4 regions of the Serratia rubidaea genome follow, and region 4 is predicted to be linked to each of the others. Evidence: predicted binding sites of a transcription regulator. Region 4 holds the regulator's gene; each other region holds the start of a gene.

Region 1 (4,961 bases), 1.5 Mb from region 4:
ACCACCGAAGAGAACCTGCAGGCGCGCTGCCGCGGCGTGGTGCTGATGGCGCTGTCCAACAAGCGCCGCAGCATCGTGCTTACCACCGGCAACAAGAGCGAGATGGCGGTGGGCTATGCGACGCTGTACGGCGATATGGCCGGCGGTTTCGACGTGCTGAAAGACGTGCCGAAAACGCTGGTGTTTAAACTGTCGGAGTACCGCAATACCGTCTCCTATGTTATCCCGCAGCGGGTGATTGACCGTCCGCCGTCGGCGGAGCTGGCGCCGGATCAGGTCGATCAGGACAGCCTGCCGCCGTATGACATTCTTGATGCGATTCTGGAAGGCTATGTCGAACACGATAAGTCGGTGGCCGATCTGGTGGCGGCCGGCTTTGACGAGGCGGTGGTGCGCAAGGTGATCCGTCTGGTGGATATCAACGAATATAAACGACGTCAGGCCGCCGTCGGGCCGCGTATTACCGCCCGCAACTTCGGCAAGGACCGTCGCTATCCGATCACATCCGGCTTTGGCCGCAAAAATTGGTAATTAAGGAACAGACATGAAGAAGATTGACGCGATTATCAAGCCGTTCAAACTGGATGACGTGCGTGAAGCGCTGGCGGAAGTCGGCATTACCGGGATGACCGTCACCGAGGTCAAAGGCTTTGGCCGCCAGAAGGGGCATACCGAGCTGTACCGCGGCGCGGAGTATATGGTCGACTTTTTGCCGAAGGTGAAGATTGAGATCGTGGTGGCCGACGATATCGTCGACACCTGCGTGGAAACCATTATGCAGACCGCGCAGACCGGCAAAATTGGCGACGGCAAGATCTTCGTCTTTGACGTGGCGCGCGTGGTGCGAATCCGCACCGGCGAGCAGGACGAAGAGGCGATTTAAACGATGCGCCGGGCAGGGGAGCCTGCCCGGCGGCGAGCCTTACAGGACTTTATGCGGGCCGAAGCATTCGTAATGCATGCGTTCGGCGTCGACGCCCATCTCCAGCAGCTGTTTGGCGACAAACTGCATAAAGCCGACCGGGCCGCAGAAGTAGTAGTGCATCTGCGGATTGACCAGCGTAGCGCGCAGCGCGCCGAGATCCATCAGACCGCTGGACTGATAGTCACGGCCTGCCACATCGTTCTGGCCCGGTTCACGGTACCAGACGTGACGGCTGAGGTTCGGCATCTCGGCGGCGATGGCCGCCACTTCATCGGCAAAGGCGTGCACCTGGCCGTTTTCCGCCGCGTGCAGCCAGTGCACCTCGGCCTGATGCTGCCCGGCGTGCAGCGTGTTGAGCATGCCCAGCATCGGCGTCTGACCAACGCCGGCGGAGATCAGCGCCACCGGCGTGTTCGGTGTGACGTCGAGGAAGAAGTCGCCGTGCGGCGGCGCGATATCGATGACGTCGCCTTCCTGCGCTTTCTGATGCAGGTAGTTGGACACCAGGCCGCGATCCTCGCGCTTGACCGCAATGCGGTAATATTCGCCGTTAGGGGCGGCGGTCAGGGAGTATTGCCGGATCTCCTGATGCTCCAGGCCCTCGTCCTTGATATACACCGCCAGATACTGTCCCGGCTTAAAGTCGACCACCTTGCCGCCGTCCACCGGCGCCAGAATAAAGCTGCTGATGATCTCGCTCTGCGGCTGTTTCTTCACAATGCGGAACGCGCGGCGATCGCGCCAGCCGCCGTCGCCATCGGCGCTCTCCTGATAGATTTGCCCTTCACGCTGGATAAATACGTTGGCCAACACGCCGTAGGCTTTGCCCCAGGCGTCCAGCACCTCCTGACCCGGGCTGAACATCTCATCCAGCGTCGCCAGCAGGTGGGTGCCGACGATCTGGTATTGCTCCGGCTGGATATTGAAGCTGGTGTGTTTTTGCGCGATGCGCTCCACCGCCGGCAGCAGCGCCGCCAGATTTTCCAGATTGCCGGCATAGGCGCAGATGGCGTCGAACAGCGCCTGCCGCTGGTCGCCATTACGCTGGTTGCTCATGTTGAAAATATCTTTCAACTCGGGATTGTGGGTAAACATGCGGTCGTAGAAATGGGCGGTCAGTTTGGGGCCGGTCGCCGCCAACAGAGGAATGGTAGATTTGACGGTGGCGATGGTTTGTTGGTCCAGCATGGTCATACTCCTGTATATGTCCGGCCTGCATCGGGGATCAGGCGGGTCATCAGTTTACCCCCACGGTGCTCCCTGTTTTTGCCGGGGCGCGGGGCAGCCTTATAATGCATCTTTAATGTTGTATTTTAAATGAATCTTATAGGCTTCTTAACAGGTTGTAAATACCCGCTTTTTTGTTGCGTGTTTGTTAACTGGCGATCCGCCTCACAGAACATGAAAAAAGCGCATCGGGCTGATGAGAAAATATCCGTTGAAATGCGGGAAGCGTAAATGGATTAAAGCCTTGCGCAGCCTCAAGCCAATCGTTTGCGTAAAAACCTCTGTCAAGGCCTATCCTCAATGGGGGAAAACAGTTTACACTGTGGCCCACAACCCAATACGGGTGATTTTAAGTTAGCTGATTGAGTCGGGAGATGCCGGATGTTAAAGCGTGAAATGAACATTGCAGATTACGATGCCGAACTGTGGCGCGCAATGGAACAGGAAGTCGTTCGTCAGGAAGAGCACATCGAACTGATTGCCTCTGAAAACTACACCAGCCCGCGCGTGATGCAGGCTCAGGGTTCTCAGTTGACCAACAAATACGCAGAAGGCTATCCGGGCAAGCGTTATTACGGTGGTTGCGAATATGTGGATATCGTCGAGCAGCTGGCGATTGACCGCGCGAAGGCGCTGTTCGGCGCCGACTACGCCAACGTGCAGCCGCACTCCGGCTCTCAGGCCAACTTCGCCGTGTACACCGCGCTGCTGCAGCCGGGCGACACCATCCTGGGGATGAACCTGGCGCACGGCGGCCACCTGACTCACGGCTCTCCGGTTAACCTGTCCGGCAAACTGTACAACGTGGTGCCTTACGGCATCGACGAGCAAGGCCAAATCGACTATGACGACCTGGCTCAGCAGGCGCAGACCCACAAGCCGAAAATGATCATCGGCGGTTTCTCCGCTTACTCCGGCGTGGTTGACTGGGCCAAAATGCGTGAAATCGCCGACAGCATCGGCGCCTACCTGTTCGTTGACATGGCGCACGTGGCCGGCCTGATTGCCGCAGGCGTCTACCCGAACCCGGTTCCTCATGCGCACATCGTTACCACCACCACCCACAAAACGCTGGCCGGTCCGCGCGGCGGCCTGATCCTGGCGAAGGGCGGCGACGAAGAGCTGTATAAAAAACTGAACTCCGCCGTGTTCCCTGGCGGCCAGGGCGGCCCGCTGATGCACGTGATCGCCGGTAAAGCGGTGGCGCTGAAAGAAGCGATGGAGCCAGAGTTCAAGGCTTATCAGCAGCAGGTGGCAAAAAACGCCAAGGCGATGGTGGAAGTCGTGCTGGAGCGCGGTTACAAAGTGGTTTCCGGCGGTACGCACAACCACCTGTTCCTGCTGGCTCTGGTAGACAAAAACCTGACCGGTAAAGAAGCCGACGCCGCGCTGGGCCGTGCCAATATCACCGTCAACAAAAACAGCGTACCGAACGATCCGAAGAGCCCGTTCGTTACCTCCGGCATCCGTATCGGCACCCCGGCGGTTACCCGTCGCGGCTTCAAGGAAGCTGAAGTGCGCGAGCTGGCCGGCTGGATCTGCGACGTGCTGGACAACATCAATGACGAAGCCGTTATCGAACGCACCAAACAGAAAGTGCTGGATATCTGCGCCCGTCTGCCGGTTTACGCGTAACCCGCGTTGCCGCACCCTGAAAAAACCCGCTGCGGCGGGTTTTTTTACGCCTGCTGCCGGGCAAAGTGTGAGGTATTTGGCACTATCACCTTATAGGTCGTAAGCGTTATTGCGGGCCGGTGTGAGCTCTGTCAAAGTATCGTCCACACACCGGAGGGAACATGGTTCTGCAATCAACACGCTGGCTGGCGCTCAGCTATTTCACCTACTTCTTTTCTTACGGCATTTATCTCCCGTTCTGGAGCGTCTGGCTTAAGGGCGAAGGGCTGGAGCCTGATGTCATCGGTATTTTACTGGGCGCCGGTCTGGTGGCGCGCTTTCTCGGCAGCCTGCTGATTGCGCCACGGGTAAAAGATCCCGCCAATCTGGTGACGGCGCTGCGTATTCTGGCGCTGCTGACGCTGGCCTTCGCCGTCGGCTTCTGTTTTGGCAACGCCTGGGGCTGGCTGATGTTGGTTATTGCCGGCTTTAACCTGTTCTTCTCGCCGCTGGTGCCGCTGACCGACGCGTTGGCCGGCACCTGGCAAAAGCAGATTACGCTGGACTACGGCCGGGTGCGGCTGTGGGGATCGCTGGCGTTTGTGATTGGCTCCGCGTTGACCGGCCAGCTGGTGGCGGCTTGGGGGCATAGCGCCGTTTTATACTGTTTGCTCGCCAGCCTGTTGGCGATGCTGCTGGGCATGCTGCTGAAACCGACGGTGATGCCGCAGGGGGAAGCGCGCGTGCAGAACCAGCCGCAGCGCTCGTGGCGTGAACTGCTGACGGAAGGGCCGGTCTGGCGCTTTCTGCTGTGCGTGACGCTGCTGCAGGGCGCGCATGCCGGCTATTACAGCTTTGCGTCGATTTACTGGCAGGAGTCCGGCTATTCGGCCGCCGCGATCGGCTATTTCTGGTCGCTGGGGGTAGTGGCCGAGGTGATCATTTTCGCCAGCAGCAGCGTACTGTTCCGGCGCTGGAACGCGCGCAGTCTGCTGCTGCTGTCGGCCTGCTGCGGCGTGCTGCGCTGGGGATTGATGGGGGCCACTACCGAACTGGGATGGCTGTTGCTGGTGCAGATCCTGCACTGCGGCACCTTTACCGTCTGCCATCTGGCGGCGATGCGCTTTATCAGCGGACGCAGCGGACCGGACGTGATCCGCCTGCAGTCGGTCTACTCCGGCCTGGCGATGGGCGG
Region 2 (4,961 bases), 620 kb from region 4:
CACTCACCGAGGTTATCGGCCAGATCGAGCATTTTGTCGTAAGCATCGGCTTCCTTTTTGCTGGCGAACGTCATTTTTTCCTCACCGTTTCTGACCACTACGTATTTAACTTCAACCGCCATGCGTATTCCCCAAAAGATTTAAATACTGTTTATTTATACAGTATAAGTAATGCTATCCGGAGGCACAAGCGGCCTCCGCGGTTAATTATTTCAGCAGGCGCGCCTTGCAGTTTTTCCCTTTGATTTTGCCTTCGCGCAGGCGCTGTAACGCCTTACGGGCGCTGTTTTTGCGGATGGCCACGTAGGCATGCATCGGGAACATATCAATTTTCCCCACTTCCGCCGCGGTCAACCCCGCCTCGCCGGTCAGCGCGCCCAGAATATCGCCGGGACGGATTTTCGCCTTGCGGCCGCCGTCGATGCACAGCGTAGCCATCTCCGCCTCCAGCGGCGCGTTGCTCGCCCCGCTCAGTTCGCTCACCGGCGCCCACGTCAGATCCAGCTGCAGATACTCTTCCAACGCGTGCGCCCGCACCATTTCCTGCGGCGTGCACAGGGTGATCGCCAGGCCGCTCATGCCGGCGCGGCCGGTGCGGCCGACGCGGTGTACGTGCACCTCTGGGTCGAAGGCCATTTCGTAGTTCACCACCAGCTCAAGATCCTTGATATCCAGACCGCGCGCGGCAACGTCGGTCGCCACCAGAACGCGACAGCTGCGGTTGGCGAAACGCACCAGCACCTGATCGCGATCGCGCTGTTCCAGATCGCCATGCAGCGCCAGCGCGCTGATGTCGCGTGCTTCCAGCGCATCGCACACGCTCTGGCAATCGCGCTTGGTATTGCAAAACACCACGCAGGAGGCCGGCTGATAGTGACGGATGGCGGCCAGCAGCAGCGCCGGACGCTGGTCGCGCGTCGTCTCATAGAAACGCTGTTCGATGGTCAGCGGCGCGTCGTCGTCGGCCACTTCAACGTTGAGCGGCGTCCGCTGCACGCGGGCGCTGATGCGCTCGATGCCGTCAGGATAGGTGGCGGAAAACAGCAGCGTCTGACGCTGCGGTGGCGTATAGGCAATCACGTCATCGATATCGTCGGCAAACCCCATGTCCAGCATGCGGTCGGCTTCATCGAGCACCAGCACGCTCAGCGCGTCCAGCTGCAGCGTTTTTTTCCGCAGGTGTTCCTGCACGCGTCCCGGCGTCCCCACCACGATATGCGGCGCATGCACCAGTGAATCCAGCTGCGGCCCCATCGGCTGGCCGCCGCACAGCGTAAGAATTTTAATATTCTGGGTAAAGCGCGCCAGACGGCGCAGCTCTTTGCTGACCTGATCGGCCAGTTCACGCGTCGGGCACAGCACCAGCGCCTGCGTCGCCACCTGCCCGACGTTGATTTTATCCAGCAGGCCGATGCCGAACGCCGCCGTTTTACCGCTGCCGGTCTTGGCCTTGGCGCGAACGTCCCGCCCTTGCAAAATGGCGGGCAGCGCCGCGGCCTGCACCGGCGTCATGGCGGCATACCCCAGTTCGTTGAGGTTAGCCAGCTGTGCGGCTGGCAGCGGCAGGGAAGAAAAGGAAACTGTGCTCACGGCGATAAACTCTTTATAGGCGGATGAAAAGGCGGCGCTGCCGGACGGCAGCTGATTCTGGGGGCAGATGATAACAGAGAAGGCCCGGCGGCGTCATAATACCTGGCGGCCGTTCCCGGCAAATGCACGTAAAAAAACCCGCCTGAAGCGGGTTTTTCAGCAGCGGGTCGCTAATTAGATAGCAACAACATCGGCTGCAGCCGGGCCACGTTGGCTGTCCTGGATGGAGAACTCAACCTGCTGGCCTTCTGCCAGAGTCTTGAAGCCATCGCTAACGATTGCGGAAAAATGAACGAAAACGTCCTTAGAACCGTCGGCTGGAGTGATAAAGCCGAAGCCTTTGCTTTCGTTAAACCATTTTACGTGACCAGTGATCTTAGCCATTTGACTTTCCTTTACTTGATAAACCTGCCTTTACGGCACTTACGGCGCGAAGGCCCTGCGTTATGTAGGTCTTCTTTCACCGCCGATTATTAACGCATAATCATGCCTGCAGGGCAAATTTTTTCGCTGATTCAGGGTGAAACCGGCACCACAGCTTTAACGTAAGGTGCTGATTATGGAAGCTTCAGGCGATAGACTCCCTGGCTTGGTGGCTCTTCCTGGCTGTAGGACCTCAGGTCCTCAACCGCCGGTAAAACTCCGCGCCCGACACAAAGCCGACACAAAGTGGGAACCCTCGCCAGACCTCGGTGGGTAAAGAGGTCCGACTCCGGCTGTCGGCCAGACCTGAAGACACCGACATGCGAAACAAGCTGACAAGACTTCCGGTCGACAAAGAAAACGCCTAGGATTATCGACCGAAAATAAGGACAAAAAGTAAGCGATTAGGCAGTTCCCGGCTGTTTACTATTTCTGCATAATTTCTATCAGGAGCAGTTAACTAAGGAGAGTTGCTGATGCAGATATGCAGAATGGATTATAACGATGTGTCCGTCGACCGCCGTGTTCTGAAGTTCCATGTTTATGGCGTTGGTGTTTTCCCGGTATTCAGCGGCAAACCTTCAATGATTAATCGGCCCGAATGTTCCTTTAAGGATGCGGCGGCATTGCCTCCCGGTCAGTATTGGATTGTCGATCGCCCACAGGGAAGCATGCGCAACCGGCTACAGACTTTCGCGAAGGATTTCTGGAACGGGACCAATCACGATGAATGGTTCGGCCTCTACAGCTTCCATACCCTCACCGATAATCTGTGGATTAATGGCAGAGACAGAGGAAGCTTTCGGATTCACCCACTAAGGCCAGACGGTAGCGGAGAGTCACACGGTTGCATAACCTTCTACAATATCCCAGACTTCAACCGATTCCGCCAAGCAATCATTCAGCGTAAGAAGTTCAAGGTCCCCGGCTCCCGTCTGGAACTCCTTGCTTATGGACGCGTGGATGTAACGGGATCGACCAACTTTGAGGCTTGCAATGTTTAAAACTGTAGCTCTGTTCGTCGTCTGCTTTGTAGTGTCGTTCCTTGTTCTCAACAAGGTCCCACTACTCAAGGAACTGGTTGACTCAACCGTCATCATGTTGGGCAACTGGATGAATGAGGCCGGTATCGCCAAGACTGACGGAGAGCGGGACCCCGCGTTCCTACCTGTAGTTCTCGGCTATTTGCTCATCACCGCCGCCCTCCTGATGTCTGTCATCAAGTGGAGCATCCGTAAATTCAAACGCTAATCGCAGCGCCAAGGGGGCGTATAGGTTCCGAGCGCGCGTCCCACTTCAGCAACACACGCCAGCCTTCTCACCACACCTTAATTCAACACACGCAACCTGTGAGATAACCGACGCGGGTCGCGGGCGGCAGGCGCGCCGGCTGTCAACGCAATCGTTTTCGTATATACTGCGCGCTGGTTTGCATTTGGCTTCACTTTCACATCAGGTACGAAATTATGCTAACGATTGGAACCGCCCTGCGCCCCGGCGCCACCCGCGTCATGCTGCTCGGATCCGGCGAACTGGGCAAAGAAGTGGCGATCGAATGCCAGCGTCTGGGGCTGGAGACGATTGCCGTCGACCGTTACGCCGACGCGCCGGCAATGCATGTGGCGCACCGCAGCCACGTCATCAATATGCTGGACGGCGAAGCGCTAAAGGCCGTTATCGAACAGGAACGTCCCGACTATATCGTGCCGGAGGTTGAAGCTATCGCCACCGACATGCTGGTGCAGCTGGAGCAGCAGGGTCACCACGTCGTTCCGTGCGCCGAGGCCACTCGCCTGACCATGAACCGTGAAGGCATTCGCCGTCTGGCGGCAGAGACGCTTGGGCTGCCCACCTCCACTTACCGCTTTGCCGACGATGAAGAGAGCTGCCGACAGGCGATAGCGCATATCGGCTACCCCTGCATTATCAAACCGGTGATGAGTTCATCCGGCAAAGGTCAGAGCCTGCTGCGCGACCCTTCCCAACTGAGCGCCGCCTGGGATTACGCCCAGCGTGGCGGCCGCGCCGGCGGTGGCCGGGTTATTGTTGAAGGGCTGGTCAAATTCGATTTTGAAATTACCCTGCTGACCATCAGCGCCGTTGACGGCGTGCATTTCTGCGCGCCCATCGGCCACCGTCAGGAAGACGGCGACTATCGCGAATCCTGGCAGCCGCAGCAGATGTCCGCCCTGGCGCTGGAGCGGGCGCAGCAGATTGCCGCCCAGGTCGTTAAAGCGCTCGGCGGTTACGGCCTGTTCGGCGTAGAACTGTTCATCTGCGGCGATGAGGTGATTTTCAGCGAGGTATCGCCGCGCCCGCATGACACTGGCATGGTCACGCTGATTTCGCAGGACGTCTCGGAATTTGCGCTGCACGTACGTGCCTTTCTCGGCCTGCCGATCGGCGCCATTCGCCAGTTCGGCCCGGCGGCCTCCGCCGTGATCCTCCCCACGCTCGACAGCGACGATCTGCACTTTAGCGGCCTGGCGCAGGCGCTGGAGGGCACTAATCAGATACGCCTGTTCGGCAAACCGACGATTGCCGGCCGGCGTCGTTTAGGCGTCGCGCTGGCCTGCGGTGACACCACCGATCAGGCGGTTGAACGGGCCAAACGGGCAGCGGCGGCGGTGGTGGTTCGGGGTTAACCCAAAGAAACGGGCGCGGCAGGACGCGGCGCCCGGATATGACCTCAGTAATCGTCTTCTTCGTCTTCGCGCTGCGGCTCGGCATCCCGGGAGGCATCCTGCGCTTCCGGCGCGCCGTCCTCCTCCTCGTCAAACAGCACGGCAACCCGCTCGCCCTGATGCTTTTCACGAATTTCCTGCGCAACGCGGGCGATGGCTTCGCCGCTGCTCATGCCCTGCTCCATCAGCTGATGGATACGCTCTGCGGCTTCCTGCTGTTCCTGGTGGTTCAGCGACGGCATTCCAAGCATGTTTATACCTCCG
Region 3 (4,961 bases), 1.9 Mb from region 4:
CCTGTTGCAGCGTCATGGCGACGATCACCCCTTTACCCGCTGCCAGGCCGTCGGCCTTAATTACAATCGGCGCGCCTTTGCCGCGCACGTAGTCCAGCGCCGCATCTACGTCGGTAAAGTTTTGGTACTCCGCCGTCGGGATCTGATGGCGGGCGAGGAAATCTTTGGTGAATGCCTTGGAGCCTTCCAACTGGGCGGCGGCCTGCGACGGGCCAAAGATTTTCAGGCCGGCGGCCTGGAAGGCGTCCACTACGCCGATGACCAGCGGTGCTTCCGGCCCGACGATGGTCAGACCGATGTCGTGGCTCTGGGCAAAGGCGAGCAACGCCGGGATGTCGGTGGCGGAGATGGCAACGTTTTCCAGGTTGCTTTCCAGCGCGGTGCCGGCATTGCCGGGGGCGACGTAGACTTTATCAGCCAGCGGCGACTGGGCGGCTTTCCAGGCCAGCGCGTGTTCACGCCCGCCGTTACCGATCACTAAAATATTCATCAGGTGCTCCACAAAAAACGACGTGCGCCACGCGGCGCACGCAATAACAGGGGATTAATGGCGGAAATGGCGCATGTCGGTGAAGATCATGGCGATGCCGTGCTCGTTGGCGGCGGCGATGACTTCGTCGTCGCGGATGGAGCCGCCCGGCTGGATCACGCAGGTGATGCCCACTGCCGCTGCGGCATCAATACCGTCGCGGAACGGGAAGAAGGCGTCAGACGCCATCGCGGACCCTTTCACTTCCAACCCTTCATCACCCGCCTTGATACCGGCGATTTTGGCGGAGTAAACGCGGCTCATCTGGCCGGCGCCGATGCCGATGGTCATATTGTCGCGCGCATAGACAATGGCGTTGGACTTCACGAACTTGGCCACTTTCCAGCAGAACAGCGCGTCGCGCAGCTCCTGCTCACTTGGCTGGCGTTCGGTGACGACGCGCAGGTCATCGGTGCTCACCATGCCTAAATCGCGATCCTGCACCAGCAGGCCGCCGTTAACGCGTTTGAAGTCCAGGCCGGCAACGCGCTGCTGCCACTGCCCGCAAGCCAGTACGCGCACGTTCTGTTTGGCGGCCAACAGGCTGCGTGCTTCTTCACTGACGCTTGGCGCGATAATCACTTCCACGAACTGGCGGCTGATAATCGCCTGCGCAGCGGCGGCGTCCAGCTCGCGGTTAAAGGCGATGATGCCGCCGAATGCGGAGGTCGGGTCGGTTTTATAAGCGCGCTCGTAGGCGGCCAGAATGTCGTCGCCAATCGCCACGCCGCATGGGTTGGCATGTTTGACGATCACGCAGGCCGGCTCGGCGAACTCTTTCACACACTCCAGCGCGGCGTCGGTATCCGCGATGTTGTTGTAAGAGAGCGCTTTACCCTGCAGCTGCTGCGCCGTGGCGACGGAGGCTTCCTGCAGGTTCTCTTCTATATAGAAGGCGGCCTGCTGGTGGCTGTTTTCCCCGTAGCGCATATCCTGCTTTTTCACGTAGTTCAGGTTCAGGGTGCGCGGGAAGCGGCCGGCAGGCTGTTCGGTATCGCCGTGGTAAGCCGGCACCAGCGTGCCGAAGTAGTTGGCGATCATGCTGTCATAGGCGGCAGTGTGCTCAAAGGCCTTGATCGCCAGATTGAAGCGGGTTGTGTACAGCAGGGAGCCGTCGTTGTTATCCATCTCGCCAATAATAGCCGCGTAGTCGCTGCTCTTGACGACGATGGCGACGTCTTTATGGTTCTTGGCGGCGGAGCGCACCATGGTTGGCCCGCCGATATCGATGTTCTCTACCGCGTCTTCCAGCGAGCAATCCGGGCGTGCGACGGTCTGGGCGAAAGGATACAGGTTGACGACCACCATATCGATCGGCTGGATCGCATGCTGGCTCATGATGGCGTCATCCTGGCCGCGCCGGCCGAGAATGCCGCCGTGTACTTTGGGATGCAGGGTTTTGACTCGTCCGTCCATCATCTCCGGGAAACCGGTGTAGTCGGACACTTCGGTGACAGGCAGGCCGGCATCGGCCAGCAGACGGGCGGTGCCGCCGGTAGACAGGAGTTCAACGCCGCGCTGTGACAGCGCCTGCGCAAATTCAACGATACCGGCTTTGTCAGAAACGCTGAGCAGGGCCCGGCGGATTGGACGAGGTTGTTGCATGGTTTTATCCCTTGGCTTTTGAGTCGCAATATAAAGAGCGTTACGTGAATCTCTACCTTTTAACTCTCTATATAAAGAGGAACAGGAACAGATTCAGGTAACGCCCCCATAAAGGGGGATCGTTTCATCGCCGGGAATTGTAGCGAAAACGTTTGCGTGGTGCTCGTAAATTTTCCGTTCAAATACGGATTGTGGATAAGTTTGTGCAAAAGTGGGTATAAGGGCGGCTTTTGCTGTGGAATGCAGCAAACGATCGTTTTTGCTGAAAATACCTGTTGCGGCCTGCGCGGAACTCCCTATAATGCGCCTCCATCGACACGGCGCAAGTGATTCACTTCACACAGCGACCGAGACGAAAGAGAAAAAATCCTGAAAAAACGGGTTGACTCTGAAAGAGGAAAGCGTAATATACGCCACCTCGAGTTAGCAAGCGAAAGCGCGTAACTCACTGCTCTTTAACAATTTATCAGACAATCTGTGTGGGCACTCACAAGACGATATCCAGCATCTTCGGATGCAAAAAAATATCAAGTCTTGAAGAGTGACTAACTGAAGTAAAATTCATGCAGTAAATCTTTGAGCAACAGCTATTAACTTAGCGAATCAAGCTTTTAATTGAAGAGTTTGATCATGGCTCAGATTGAACGCTGGCGGCAGGCCTAACACATGCAAGTCGAGCGGCAGCGGGAGGAAGCTTGCTTCCTCGCCGGCGAGCGGCGGACGGGTGAGTAATGTCTGGGGATCTGCCCGATGGAGGGGGATAACCACTGGAAACGGTGGCTAATACCGCATAACGTCGCAAGACCAAAGTGGGGGACCTTCGGGCCTCACACCATCGGATGAACCCAGATGGGATTAGCTAGTAGGTGGGGTAATGGCTCACCTAGGCGACGATCCCTAGCTGGTCTGAGAGGATGACCAGCCACACTGGAACTGAGACACGGTCCAGACTCCTACGGGAGGCAGCAGTGGGGAATATTGCACAATGGGCGCAAGCCTGATGCAGCCATGCCGCGTGTGTGAAGAAGGCCTTCGGGTTGTAAAGCACTTTCAGCGAGGAGGAAGGTGGTGAACTTAATACGTTCATCAATTGACGTTACTCGCAGAAGAAGCACCGGCTAACTCCGTGCCAGCAGCCGCGGTAATACGGAGGGTGCAAGCGTTAATCGGAATTACTGGGCGTAAAGCGCACGCAGGCGGTTTGTTAAGTCAGATGTGAAATCCCCGAGCTTAACTTGGGAACTGCATTTGAAACTGGCAAGCTAGAGTCTCGTAGAGGGGGGTAGAATTCCAGGTGTAGCGGTGAAATGCGTAGAGATCTGGAGGAATACCGGTGGCGAAGGCGGCCCCCTGGACGAAGACTGACGCTCAGGTGCGAAAGCGTGGGGAGCAAACAGGATTAGATACCCTGGTAGTCCACGCCGTAAACGATGTCGATTTGGAGGTTGTGCCCTTGAGGCGTGGCTTCCGGAGCTAACGCGTTAAATCGACCGCCTGGGGAGTACGGCCGCAAGGTTAAAACTCAAATGAATTGACGGGGGCCCGCACAAGCGGTGGAGCATGTGGTTTAATTCGATGCAACGCGAAGAACCTTACCTACTCTTGACATCCAGAGAACTTTCCAGAGATGGATTGGTGCCTTCGGGAACTCTGAGACAGGTGCTGCATGGCTGTCGTCAGCTCGTGTTGTGAAATGTTGGGTTAAGTCCCGCAACGAGCGCAACCCTTATCCTTTGTTGCCAGCGGTTCGGCCGGGAACTCAAAGGAGACTGCCAGTGATAAACTGGAGGAAGGTGGGGATGACGTCAAGTCATCATGGCCCTTACGAGTAGGGCTACACACGTGCTACAATGGCGTATACAAAGAGAAGCGAACCTGCGAGGGCAAGCGGACCTCATAAAGTACGTCGTAGTCCGGATTGGAGTCTGCAACTCGACTCCATGAAGTCGGAATCGCTAGTAATCGTAGATCAGAATGCTACGGTGAATACGTTCCCGGGCCTTGTACACACCGCCCGTCACACCATGGGAGTGGGTTGCAAAAGAAGTAGGTAGCTTAACCTTCGGGAGGGCGCTTACCACTTTGTGATTCATGACTGGGGTGAAGTCGTAACAAGGTAACCGTAGGGGAACCTGCGGTTGGATCACCTCCTTACCTAAAGATATCCTGACTGTGCAGTGTCCACACAGATTGTCTGATGAAAAGAACGAGCAAAGCGTCTGCGAAGCCGACATATTCAGTGTCCCCTTCGTCTAGAGGCCTAGGACACCGCCCTTTCACGGCGGTAACAGGGGTTCGAATCCCCTAGGGGACGCCACTTGCTGATATCGGGTGAAAGACGGTATCAAACGATATCTCAAAACTGACTTGCGAGTCATGTTTGAGATATTTGCTCTTTAACAATCTGGAACAAGCTGAAAATTGAAACATGACGGCTGAAACTTGTCCCTCCGTAGAAGTTTGGGATAAGGAGTAACCTGTCATAGAGTCTCTCAAATGTTTGCAACGCGAAGTGAAACATCTTCGGGTTGTGAGGTTAAGTGACTAAGCGTACACGGTGGATGCCTAGGCAGTCAGAGGCGATGAAGGGCGTGCTAATCTGCGAAAAGCGTCGGTAAGGTGATATGAACCGTTATAACCGACGATACCCGAATGGGGAAACCCAGTGTGTTTCGACACACTATCCTGTCATGAATACATAGTGGCAGGAGGCGAACCGGGGGAACTGAAACATCTAAGTACCCCGAGGAAAAGAAATCAACCGAGATTCCCCCAGTAGCGGCGAGCGAACGGGGAACAGCCCAGAACCTGAATCGGCTTGTGTGTC
Region 4 (4,961 bases):
AAGTTACCCCGCCGAAGAAAGGTTATAAAAAAGGCTACGGACGTCATCGCACTCACGGCCAGGCCACCAGCAAACTGCTGAGCGACGATAAACCGCTTAAACTGACCGCCGCGCATAAAAAACGCTACCAGCGGGCGAAGCAGACCGCGATGGCCAAGCTGATGAATCAGATGGGCAAGCCCTATCGCTGGGGCGGCGCCTCGCCGCGCACCGGTTTCGACTGCAGCGGGTTAATTTATTACGCCTATAAAGACGTGATGAAAATTAAAATGCCGCGTACGGCGAATGAAATGTATCACCTGCGCGATGCGGCGCCGATTAAGAAAAGCGAATTGGAAAAAGGCGATCTGGTATTCTTCCGCATTAACAACCGCGGCGCGGCCGATCACGTCGGCGTTTATCTCGGCGACGGCAAGTTTATTCAGTCGCCGCGCACCGGCAAGGATATCCGCATCAGCCAGCTGGATAATGACTACTGGCAGAATCACTACGTCGGCGCCCGCCGCGTGATGACGCCGAAAAACGTGCGTTAGTTCCCCCATGGCTGAGCCTGGCTCAGCCATTTATCCCCCGCCGGCGTCACTGTCGACGCTTTAAGCAGTTGAACGCTTAGCACGTTTTAAACCTTCCCTTCCCTTTGAAAGTCGTTAGAATTAATAACCTTAAAAAAAACATAACAACTCGATGCCCGGATATACCCGCAATAATTCGCGTGGCGGACAGCGGCAAGGGAAGGCATCCCGAAGGACTTACTGCGGGATGACTGAACGCAGCCAACGTCTCTGCAGCCTGAAGTATGACGGGTATAAGCAGCACGGTTTCGTCTGAGGGGTCACCCGCACCACCACATCCCGCAGGCGGCCATGGGCATCTGGCGCTATATCAATAAGGAGAAAGCAATGTCGTTTGAATTACCTGCATTACCGTACGCCAAAGACGCTCTCGAACCGCACATTTCCGCTGAAACGCTGGAATACCACTACGGCAAGCACCACAACACCTACGTGGTAAACCTGAACAACCTGGTGAAAGGCAGCGAGTTCGAAGGCAAAACCCTGGAAGAGATCGTGAAAACCTCTACCGGCGGCGTGTTCAACAACGCGGCGCAGGTGTGGAACCACACCTTCTACTGGCACTGCCTGTCGCCTCAGGGCGGCGGTGAACCTACCGGCGCGGTGGCTGACGCCATCAACCAGTCCTTCGGCTCTTTCGCCAAGTTCAAAGAAGAGTTCACCAAATCCGCCGTCGGCAACTTCGGCGCCGGCTGGACCTGGCTGGTGAAAAAGGCCGACGGCTCGCTGGCGATCGTCAACACCTCCAACGCGGCTACCCCGCTGACCGGTGACGACAAACCGCTGCTGACCGTGGACGTGTGGGAACACGCTTACTACATCGACTACCGCAATGCGCGTCCTAACTACCTGGAAAACTTCTGGGCGTTGGTTAACTGGGCATTCGTGGCGGAAAACCTGGCGTAATCGTCAGTTATCTGGCCAACAGAAAAGGCGCAGTGTTTACTGCGCCTTTTTATATTTCGCCGAACAATCAGTTCAGCGCAGCAATAAAACTAAAGGCAATAATCATCACCAGCGCGCAGGCGGTGGTGAACAGTGACAATTTTAACTCGGTTTCCATCAGAAACTCCCTTATCTGTTTCTCGACGCCAGCATAAAGCCCACAGTATTAATGGGTCAAATTATTTTCCCACAGTTCGCGGCAATCCCCAATTGATTTTGCGCAACGCCCGATAATGTTGCGGCAAAAAAAGGGCCAAGATTAAAATATTCGCCGCTTTCCCGACGGATAATGCTGATTTGCTCTTCCACTTTTGCGCAATATACGCCAAAATTCGCAGTTCACTGCTGCGTACCGGCCACGCGCCCCTCCGAACTAAGCAAGCGGCTTACGACTTCCAAACTAAAAACTACGTTTTCGAGATTTTGGAGCAGGATATACGCAGGCAAACGATTAACAACATACTTACATACTGCAAACATGTGAGTTCAGGAGTCATCTTTACATGGCAACGATTAAAGATGTGGCCAAACGCGCGGGCGTTTCCACCACCACCGTTTCCCACGTCATCAATAAGACCCGTTTCGTCGCCGAAGAGACCAAGGCGGCGGTCTGGGCAGCCATTAAAGATCTGCACTATTCGCCGAGCGCGGTTGCCCGCAGCCTGAAGGTCAACCACACCAAATCCATCGGCCTGCTGGCAACCTCCAGCGAAGCGCCCTACTTTGCTGAAGTGATTGAGGCGGTGGAAAACAGCTGCTACAGCAAAGGCTACACCCTGATTCTGTGCAACTCGCACAATAATCTGGACAAGCAGCGCGCCTATCTGGCGATGCTGGCGCAAAAACGCGTCGACGGCCTGCTGGTGATGTGTTCCGAATACCCCGATCAGCTGCTCGGCATGCTGGAAGACCACCGCAATATCCCAATGGTGGTGATGGACTGGGGCGTGGCGCGCAGTGACTTTACCGACACCATTATCGATAACGCCTTCGAAGGCGGCTATCTGGCGGGCCGCTATCTGATCGAACGCGGCCACCGCGAGATCGGCGCCATCCCCGGCCAGCTGTCGCGCAACACCGGCGGCGGCCGCCATCAGGGTTTCCTGAAGGCCCTGCAGGAAGCCAATATTGAGTTGCGCAACGAGTGGATCGTACAGGGCGACTTCGAACCGGAATCCGGCTATAAGGCGATGCACCAGATCCTGTCGCAAAAGCACCGCCCGACGGCGGTATTCTGCGGCGGCGATATTATGGCGATGGGCGCCATTTGCGCCGCGGACGAGCTGGGCCTGCGCGTACCGCAGGATATTTCAGTGATCGGTTATGACAACGTGCGCAACGCGCGCTACTTCACCCCGGCCCTGACCACGGTGCACCAGCCGAAAGAGCGTCTGGGTGAAATGGCCTTCACCATGCTGCTGGACCGTATTATCAGCAAGCGAGAGGAGTCGCAGGTGATCGAAGTGCATCCTAAACTGATCGAGCGGCGTTCCGTGGCCGACGGTCCCTTTATCGATTACCGCCGCTAAGCACGGCAGGCCGGCGCGTTTACGCCTCCGCCGGCCCCTGCTCCTCACTCAGCCACTCCTGATTCAAGGTTTCACTGTCCCCCAGATAATCCAGCAGCCAGGCGATGGCCGGCGACTGGTTAGGCTGCTGCCAGGTCAGGCAGCAGGCGCTGGGGGGAAACGGCTCCTGTAACTGCAGCACCGCCAGCTCACCACGCGCCACCAGCGGCAGCACCCGGTGCGCCGGCGCCATGCCGACGCATAAGCCGCCGCGCAGGCAATCCACCGCCGACACCCAGTCCGGCACCACCAGCCGACGCTGGTTATCCAGCGACCAGGTGACGCGTTTGGGCAGGCTGCGCGAGGTATCCTCCAGCAGCAGCGCCGGATAGGGGCGCAGCTGTTCATCGCTGAGCGCGCCGCTCAGCCCGGCCAGCGGATGCTCGGCGCTGACCACGCACAGCCAGTTCATAAAGCCCATATCGCGAAAGGCGAACCCGCCGCCGGTGGGCACCGCGCGCGTGGCGCCGATCGCCATTTCGGCGCGGCCGTCCACCAGCGCATCCCAGACGCCGTTAAACACCTCCGGCTGCAGCAGCAGTTCAACGTCCGGGAAGTGGCGATAAAAATCCAGCACCAGCTGCCGGCAGCGCTGCGGCTTTACGATCAGATCGACGGCGATCTTCACCTGGCCGCGCCAGCCGTTGGCGACCTGCTGACACTGACGCCGCGTGTCGAGCATTTTTTTGATAACAGCGCGCGATTCCTGTACAAACAGCGCGCCGGCCGGCGTCAGCGTCACGTCGCGATGGCGCCGCTCAAACAGCGGCACCGCCAGCCACTGCTCCAGCTGGCGCACGGTATAGCTGACCGCGGAAGGGACACGGTGCAGCTCCTGCGCCGCCGCGCTGAAACTGCCGGTACGCGCCACGGCGTCGACCACATCCAGAGAATATTCAGACCACATGCGTTTGCCTGCAAAATTTTTCAAACCAGTATGCAAATATTACCGTTTCACAACCAGAGATCCAGCCGGATACACTGCGCGGCGTGAAAACCTGCATCACAAATAACGACTGAGAACGACTATGCGAAACTTTGGATTTATGTGTTATCTGGCCGGCCTGAGTATGCTCGGCTTTCTGGCCACGGATATGTACCTGCCGGCCTTCGGCATGATGCAGCACGACCTGCAAATTTCTCCCGGCGCGATCAGCGCCAGCCTGAGTATCTTCCTGGCCGGCTTCGCCTTTGCGCAACTGCTGTGGGGCCCGCTGTCCGACCGGCTGGGGCGCAAACCGGTGCTGCTGATTGGCCTGGCGCTGTTCGGCCTCGGCTGTCTTGGCATGCTGTGGGCCACTAATGCGCTGCAGCTGTGGACGCTGCGCTTTATCCAGGCGGTCGGCGTCTGCGCCGCCGCGGTGACCTGGCAGGCCATCGTCATCGACCGCTATCCCGGCAGCCGCGCCAACCAGGTGTTCGCCACCATTATGCCGCTGGTCGCCCTCTCCCCGGCGCTGGCGCCGCTGGTCGGCGCCTGGCTGCTGAACCATCTGAGCTGGCGCGCCATTTTCGCCGTGCTGCTGGCGATCACGCTGCTGTTGCTGCTGCCGACGCTGCTGCTGCGTGACAAGCCGCGCCCGCGCGCCGACGAAGGCGCCGCACCCGGCATCGGTTTCCTGCAGCTGCTGAAGTCGCCGCTGTACAGCGGCAACGTGCTGGTATACGCCGCCTGCTCAGCCGGTTTCTTCGCCTGGCTGACCGGTTCGCCGTTTATTCTGGGCAGTATGGGCTACACTCCGAACGATATCGGCCTGAGTTACGTGCCGCAGACGCTGGCGTTTCTGCTCGGGGGGTTCGGCTGCCGCAGCGCATTAAGCCGTACGAACGGCAATACGCTGCTGCCGTGGCTGCTGGTGATGTACGCCGTCAGCAT

Evidence for each region. The regulator PurR, encoded in region 4, represses purine synthesis genes. The targets are predictions, from matches to a motif close to CANGCAAACGTTTGCNTG.
Region 1: glyA (serine hydroxymethyltransferase) is a predicted target of PurR. The motif match lies at 2,409-2,426, and genes of this name have one in related genera.
Region 2: purT (formate-dependent phosphoribosylglycinamide formyltransferase) is a predicted target of PurR. The motif match lies at 3,409-3,426, and genes of this name have one in related genera.
Region 3: purH (bifunctional phosphoribosylaminoimidazolecarboxamide formyltransferase/IMP cyclohydrolase) is a predicted target of PurR. The motif match lies at 2,276-2,293, and genes of this name have one in related genera.

The regions. Positions count from the first base shown of each region.
Region 1 covers NZ_CP065640.1:228,198-233,158, reverse strand. Annotated here, with positions in the region: gene I6G83_RS01070 (NAD+ synthase) at 1-531, shown strand, start outside; gene glnB (nitrogen regulatory protein P-II) at 545-883, shown strand; gene hmpA (NO-inducible flavohemoprotein) at 923-2,113, opposite strand; gene glyA (serine hydroxymethyltransferase) at 2,534-3,787, shown strand; gene I6G83_RS01050 (3-phenylpropionate MFS transporter) at 3,949-4,961, shown strand, end outside.
Region 2 covers NZ_CP065640.1:4,357,838-4,362,798, forward strand. Annotated here, with positions in the region: gene I6G83_RS20530 (YebG family protein) at 1-122, opposite strand, end outside; gene dbpA (ATP-dependent RNA helicase DbpA) at 208-1,590, opposite strand; gene cspE (transcription antiterminator/RNA stability regulator CspE) at 1,765-1,974, opposite strand; gene I6G83_RS20545 (DUF2778 domain-containing protein) at 2,505-3,017, shown strand; gene I6G83_RS20550 (hypothetical protein) at 3,010-3,264, shown strand; gene purT (formate-dependent phosphoribosylglycinamide formyltransferase) at 3,480-4,658, shown strand; gene I6G83_RS20560 (YoaH family protein) at 4,703-4,948, opposite strand.
Region 3 covers NZ_CP065640.1:1,842,689-1,847,649, forward strand. Annotated here, with positions in the region: gene purD (phosphoribosylamine--glycine ligase) at 1-490, opposite strand, end outside; gene purH (bifunctional phosphoribosylaminoimidazolecarboxamide formyltransferase/IMP cyclohydrolase) at 545-2,134, opposite strand; rRNA gene I6G83_RS08465 (16S ribosomal RNA) at 2,747-4,288, shown strand; tRNA gene I6G83_RS08470 (tRNA-Glu) at 4,376-4,451, shown strand; rRNA gene I6G83_RS08475 (23S ribosomal RNA) at 4,669-4,961, shown strand, end outside.
Region 4 covers NZ_CP065640.1:3,738,732-3,743,692, reverse strand. Annotated here, with positions in the region: gene I6G83_RS17555 (C40 family peptidase) at 1-533, shown strand, start outside; gene sodB (superoxide dismutase [Fe]) at 900-1,478, shown strand; gene cydH (cytochrome bd-I oxidase subunit CydH) at 1,546-1,635, opposite strand; gene purR (HTH-type transcriptional repressor PurR) at 2,021-3,046, shown strand; gene punR (DNA-binding transcriptional activator PunR) at 3,066-3,992, opposite strand; gene punC (purine nucleoside transporter PunC) at 4,114-4,961, shown strand, end outside.